Actinocorallia herbida: one gene and its partner. The protein of the gene in region 2 binds, or shares a complex with, the protein of the main gene of each other region. Links are inferred from orthologs where the notes say so. Each region holds a gene or a part of one and is shown on either strand. Other genes may lie near its edges.

What was found.
Region 1: EDD29_RS05225 (region 2) and EDD29_RS06700 share a complex: the UniProt entries of both Bacillus subtilis proteins name them as parts of the possible RNA degradosome complex. The link is inferred for Actinocorallia herbida from one-to-one orthologs.

The regions. Positions count from the first base shown.
Region 1 is NZ_RJKE01000001.1:1,406,390-1,409,324, reverse strand. It holds EDD29_RS06700 (6-phosphofructokinase), read right to left. Parts: upstream 2,012-2,935; coding sequence 989-2,011; downstream 1-988. Other genes in the region: EDD29_RS06690 (MbnB/TglH/ChrH family RiPP precursor modification enzyme), read right to left, coding at 2,585-2,935; EDD29_RS06695 (SCO6045 C-terminal-like domain-containing protein), read right to left, coding at 2,141-2,575; thiI (tRNA uracil 4-sulfurtransferase ThiI), read right to left, coding at 1-885. UniProt on the Bacillus subtilis protein: Catalyzes the phosphorylation of D-fructose 6-phosphate to fructose 1,6-bisphosphate by ATP, the first committing step of glycolysis.
Region 2 is NZ_RJKE01000001.1:1,077,813-1,081,376, reverse strand. Bases 306-3,362 are described here. They hold EDD29_RS05225 (polyribonucleotide nucleotidyltransferase), read right to left. Parts: upstream 2,971-3,362; coding sequence 640-2,970; downstream 306-639. Other genes in these bases: rpsO (30S ribosomal protein S15), read right to left, coding at 3,210-3,362; EDD29_RS05230 (M16 family metallopeptidase), read right to left, coding at 306-512. In the rest of the region: more of EDD29_RS05230, read right to left, coding at 1-305; more of rpsO, read right to left, coding at 3,363-3,479. UniProt on the Bacillus subtilis protein: Involved in mRNA degradation. Catalyzes the phosphorolysis of single-stranded polyribonucleotides processively in the 3'- to 5'-direction. Necessary for competence development in Bacillus subtilis.

The DNA of each region.
Region 1 (2,935 bases), 330 kb from region 2 along the record:
GAGGGCGCCGTCCTTGCGGCGTTCGGCGAGCACCTCGGCGGTCTTCAGCATGAGGCGGCGCTGCGCGACGATCGCGAGGCGGTCTTCCCCCGCGGCCTTGATCTGCTGCTGGGCCTTGCCGAACGGCACGACGAACAGGCGCGAGCCGCCCTGGAACTTGTCGAGCTCGCGGACCAGCGCGTACGCCTTGTAGATCGACTCGGGGCCGGTGAAGGGCATGCCGGAGAAGTGCAGGTAGTCCACCCGCAGGCCGCGGCGCATCATCCGGTAGGCCGCGACGGGCGAGTCGATGCCGCCGGACATCAGCACGAGGCCGCGCCCGCTGGAGCCGACGGGCAGGCCGCCCTGGCCGGGGGTGCCGTCGGTGTAGACGAACACCTCGTCGCGGTCGACCTCGATGGAGACGGTCAGGTCGGGGCGCTTGAGGTTGACCGGCAGGCCGAACTTGACGTTGATCGCCGAGCCGACCGACACGCCGATCTCGGCGGAGGTGATCGGGAACCGCTTGTCGCGGCGCCGCGGCCGGACCGCGAAGCTGCCGCCGAGGGCCGACGCCGGGTGCTCGCCGACCATGTCGAGGGCGGCCTGCGTCATCGCCTCGACGGTCTTGTCCACCCGCCAGCAGCGGTGCACGATCACGATGCCCATGACGTCCTCGAGCCGCTTCGCGACCCTCTCGACGTCGTCGACCGCGGCGCTCTTGGCCCGGATGACGATCACGCCGGACCGCTGCCACAGCACGGTCTCCACGCCGGTCGACGCCAGCGCGTTGCGGATGTTGTTCTGCAGGCGCTGCTCGAACTGGTGCCGGTTCTTGCCCTTGAGCACGATCTCGCCGAGCTTCAGCAGAACGCAGGGCTCACCGATGACGGACGCCGCGGGCATGACCAAACCTCCAGGAGGGGCTGACTGGGAACACCTTTCAGTGTCGCCCATCCGGAGCAGCACTTCGAACGATTTTCCCGCCTCGTCTCCGGGCCCGGCCCGCTCAGAACAGAGCTTCCGCCTCGGCGTAGCGGTCCGGGGGGACGGTTTTCAGGGTGGTGATGGCTTCGCGGAGGGGGACGCGGAGGATCTCGGTGCCGCGGAGAGCGGTCATGACGCCGAAGGCGCCCGCCTGAACCGCGTCGATGGCGTGCAGGCCGAAGCGGGTGGCGAGGACGCGGTCGTAGGCCGTCGGGGTGCCTCCGCGCTGGAGGTGGCCGAGGACGACGGCGCGGGCCTCGCGCCCGGTGGCCTTCTCGAGCCGGTCGGCGAGCCAGGCGCCGACCCCGCCGAGGCGGACGTGGCCGAAGGCGTCCTCGCCGCCTTCCTGGAGGGTCAGGGCGCCCTCGATCGGGCGGGCGCCCTCGGAGACGCAGACGACCGCGGCGTGCCCTCGCCGGAATCGCGCCTCGACCCGGCCGATCACCTTGGCCGGGTCGAAGGGCCGTTCGGGGATGAGGATCACATCGGCGCCCCCGGCGAGTCCCGCGTGCAGCGCGATCCATCCGGCGTGCCTGCCCATCACCTCGCAGACGACGGCCCTGTGGTGGCTCTCGGCGGTCGTCCGGAGCCGGTCGAGGGCGTCGGTGGCGATCGAGACCGCGGTGTCGAAGCCGAACGTGTAGTCGGTCGCCGCGAGGTCGTTGTCGATCGTCTTCGGCACCCCGACGAGCGGGACGCCCTGGCCGTGCAGCGCCTCGGCGACGCCCAGGGTGTCCTCGCCGCCCATCACGATCAGCGCGTCGACGCCGAGGGCGGCGAGGTGTCCGGTGATCTTCCGCGCCCCGTCGGGCTCGTTCAGCGGGTTCGTCCGCGACGAGCCGAGGATCGTCCCGCCCTGCGCGAGGATCCCCCGCACGGCCGACACGGGCAGTTCCACCGCGTCGCCTTCCAGCGGCCCCCGCCACCCGTCCTTGAACCCGGTGAACGTGTGCCCGTACTCCTGGACGCCCTTGCGCACCACCGCGCGGATCACCGCGTTGAGCCCGGGGCAGTCGCCGCCGCCGGTCAGCATCCCGATGCGCATGAGCGCCGGCCCCTTCCCCGCGACGGTGATCCACCCACCGGGGGCATGCCCCGGACGGTTCACGGGGAAGCGACGAAGCCGCGGAACGGAAACGAAGCAGAGCAACCTTTGGGACGAAAGCGGCAATTCTTAGGCCCGGCCGAAGACCCGCGCCTTCGTGAAGGCCGCGAGGACAAGGCCGCCCGGGAAGAAGCGCAGCGCCGGGGCGCGGCGGGGGCGGGCGTCGGAGGCGCCCGCGGGAGGGTAGTGCCACAGGGCTTCGCGGACGGCGAGGGCCGCGCGGGCTTCGGGGGCGAGGGCCGCCCGGTGGGCGCGGGCGAAGTCCCAGCCGTCGAGCCAGGAGCCGCGGGTGGGCCGGCCCGCGGCCCAGCACAGGTACTCCTCGCGGTGCAGGACGAGGGCCGGCCAGGGGTGCAGGACCTCGCCGAACCTCTTGCGCAGGAGGGCGCGGGCCGCGGCGTCGACGTGCGGCGCGATGAAGCCGGCGGGCAGGTCGGCGCCCGCGACGAGCGCGCGCACGAGGGCCTCCTGGCGGGCGGCGAGGTCCGCGAAGGACTCGTCCATCCGGCCTCCTCAGGTGATCCGGGACAGGCCGGCGGCGTCGGCGATGGCGTCGAGTTCGGCGGCGAGGACGGACGGCGGCGGGTAGCGCCCGTCGCGCTCCAGGAGGTGGCCGAGCCGTCCCTCGGGCGGGCAGCGCCGCTCGGCCTCCGCGACGAGGGCCAGCACCTCGGCCGGGACGGGGTCGGTGTGCGTGTCGTGGTAGAGCCCTTCGCTTTCGCGGCCCCCCGCGACATGGCAGTAGGCGACGCGGTCCAGCGGGAAGGACTCCAGCACCCGGACGGGGTCGTGGCCGCGGTTGCGGGCGTTCGCGTACACGTTGGCGACGTCCAGGAGCAGCAGCGCGCCCGTCCGGTCGACCAG
Region 2 (3,564 bases):
TACAGGGCGATGGAGAACTCGTCGTGGATGAGGTCCGACGGGTCGTCGTCCCGCATCGAGATCTCTTCGAGGATGACCCCGCGCTCGGCCTCCACGTCGGCCTCTTCGATGAGCGAGGAGGTCAGCATGTCCGACACCACGTCCACCGCGAGAGGCAGGTCGGAGTCCAGCACCCGCGCGTAGTAGCAGGTGTACTCCTTGGCGGTGAACGCGTTGAGGTCGCCGCCGACCGCGTCCATCGTGGCGGAGATCTCCAGCGCCGACCGGCGGGAGGTCCCCTTGAACAGCAGGTGCTCGAGGTAGTGGGTGGCGCCCGCGTCGGCGAGGTCCTCGTCGCGCGAGCCGATCCCGGCCCAGATTCCGAACGCCACCGACCGGACCGTCGGCATGGTCTCGGTGACGACCCGCAGGCCGCCGGGCAGCACGGTCCGCTGGACCACGCCGACCCCGTCGGCGCCGGGGTGAAGGATGACGGTGCTGCCGGGCTCCTGCTCGACGGCTGAGATGCTCAACTCTGTTCTCTTTCCGTTCGCCGGATGCGGTGGCCGCGTCGGCGGCCGGGGGGCCAAGCGCGAACCGACCGGTCCGCCGTGGGGCGGAACCGGCCGGTCAGCTGAGGCATGTGCCCGTAAGGCGGGATCAGGAGTTGCGGTCGCGCTCGCCGCCGCGGTCGCCGCCCCGGTCCGAGGCCGGACGACGGGTGCGGGTGCGGCGCGGCGGACGGGAGTCCCCGCCCTCGGCCGACTCGCCCGCGGCCTGCTCGGCGGCCGGCGCGTCACCGGACGCCGCGCCCGCGGCCTCCTTCTCGATGACCTCGACCGGGACCAGCGACAGCTTGCCGCGTGGGTCGATCTCGGTGACCTCGACCTGGATCTTCTCGCCGACCTTGATGAAGTCCTCGACGTTCTCGATCCGGACGCCGCCGTGCAGCTTGCGCAGCTGGGAGACGTGCAGCAGGCCGTCCTTGCCCGGCATGAGGGAGACGAACGCGCCGAAGGTGGTGGTCTTGACGACCGTGCCCAGGTAGCGCTCGCCGATCTCCGGCATGTGCGGGTTGGCGATCGAGTTGATCGCCTGGCGCGCGGCCTCGGCGGAGGGGCCGTTCGTCGCGCCGACGTAGATGGTGCCGTCGTCCTCGATGGTGATCTCGGCACCGGTGTCCGCCTGGATCGAGTTGATCATCTTGCCCTTCGGGCCGATGACCTCGCCGATCTTGTCCACGGGCACCTTGATGGTGATGATCCGCGGCGCGTACTCGCTCATCTCGGCGGTGCCCTCGATCGCGTCCTCCATGACGTCGAGGATCGCGAGGCGGGCGCCCCGGGCCTGGCGCAGCGCGGCGGCCAGAACCTCGGCGGGGATGCCGTCGAGCTTGGTGTCGAGCTGGAGCGCGGTGATGAGCTCCTTGGTACCGGCGACCTTGAAGTCCATGTCGCCGAACGCGTCCTCGGCGCCGAGGATGTCGGTCAGGGTGACGTACTCGCCGCCCTCGTGGATGAGGCCCATCGCGATGCCCGCGACCGGCGCCTTCAGCGGCACGCCCGCGTCCAGCAGCGACATCGTGGACGCGCAGACCGAGCCCATCGAGGTCGAGCCGTTCGAGCCCAGCGCCTCCGACACCTGGCGGATCGCGTAGGGGAACTCCTCGCGGGTCGGCAGCACCGGCAGCAGGGCCCGCTCGGCGAGCGCGCCGTGGCCGATCTCGCGACGCTTGGGCGAGCCCACGCGGCCGGTCTCACCGACCGAGTACGGCGGGAAGTTGTAGTTGTGCATGTAGCGCTTGGTGCGCTCGGGGTTGAGCGTGTCGATCGTCTGCTCCATGCGGAGCATGTTCAGCGTGGTCACGCCCAGGATCTGGGTCTCGCCGCGCTCGAACAGCGCCGAGCCGTGCACGCGCGGGACCACGTGGGCCTCGGCGGACAGCTGGCGGATGTCCTTGACGCCGCGGCCGTCGATGCGGACGCCCTCGCTGATGATGCGCTCGCGGATCAGCTTCTTGGTGAGCGAGCGGATCGCGGCGGGGATCTCCTTCTCGCGGCCCTCGAAACGCTCGGCGAGCTTCTCGACGGCGACGGCCTGGATCTCCGCGAGGCGCTCTTCGCGCTCCTGCTTGCCCGCGATGGTCAGCGCCTGGGCGAGGTCGGCGGAGACCTCGGCGGTGACGGCCTCGAGCGCGTCGGCCTCGTAGTCGAGGAAGACGGGGTACTCGGCGGTCTCCTTGGCGGCGATCTCGGCCAGCTCGACCTGGGCCCGGCACAGCTCCTTGATGAAGGGCTTGGCGGCCTCGAGGCCCTGGGCGACGGTCTCCTCCGTCGGGCCCACGGCGCCTTCGGCGACCAGGTTCAGGGTGCCGGTGGTGGACTCGGCCTCGACCATCATGATCGCGACGTCGCCGTCGGCCAGGGTGCGGCCGGCGACCACCATGTCGAAGGTGGCGCGCTCCAGCTCGGGGTGGGTCGGGAACGCGACCCACTGGCCGTCGATCAGCGCGACGCGGACGCCGCCGATCGGGCCGGAGAAGGGCAGCCCCGCGAGCTGGGTGGACATCGACGCGGCGTTGATCGCGGCGACGTCGTACAGGTGCTCGGGGTTGAGCGCCATGACCGTGACGACGACCTGGATCTCGTTGCGCAGTCCCTTGACGAAGGACGGGCGCAGCGGGCGGTCGATGAGGCGGCACGTGAGGACGGCGTCCTCGGACGGGCGGCCCTCACGGCGGAAGAACGAGCCGGGGATCCGGCCCGCGGCGTACATGCGCTCCTCGACGTCCACCGTCAGGGGGAAGAAGTCGAGGTTGTCCTTCGGCCGCTTGGAGGCGGACGTGGCGGACAGGACCATGGTGTCGTCGTCCAGGTAGACGACGGCGGAGCCGCCGGCCTGGCGCGCGAGACGGCCGGTCTCGAAACGCAGCTTGCGGACGCCGAAGGAACCGTTGTCGATCACGGCTTCGGAGCTGTGCGCTCCGTCGATGCGTACGGCATCTGACACGGGAAACCTCCTGGTTTCGTCGTTCCCCGCTCCACGTCTCCTCGCCCGAGATTCCCTGCCGGTCTTCGATCGAAGCCCGCGGATCACATGAATCCGATGGCCACTACCGAGGACCGGCCCTCGAATGCGTCGGAAGAACGTTCGCGGGCTTGCTTGTTCTTTACTTGTGGCGTTCTAGCAGGAAGGGAGTGACCCGCGGGGCGGGTCACTCCCTCCTGGCACTAGCGGCGCAGACCGAGGCGCTCGATCAGCGCGCGGTAGCGGCTGATGTCCTTGTTCTGCAGGTACTTGAGCAGCCGGCGGCGGCGGCCGACCAGCAGCAGCAGCCCGCGGCGGCTGTGGTGGTCGTGCTTGTGCGCCTTGAGGTGCTCGGTCAGGTCGTTGATCCGCCGGGTCAGCAGCGCGACCTGGACCTCCGGCGATCCGGTGTCACCCTCAACGGTCGCATATTCGGCGATGATCTGGTTCTTGACGGCGGTGTCCAGGGACACGTGACTCCTTAGATGTGCTCGACACCCGCAGCCTCTACCCGAAGGCCCCCGCAAGGACCCGGGTCGGCCGCAGTGTGCGTTCTCT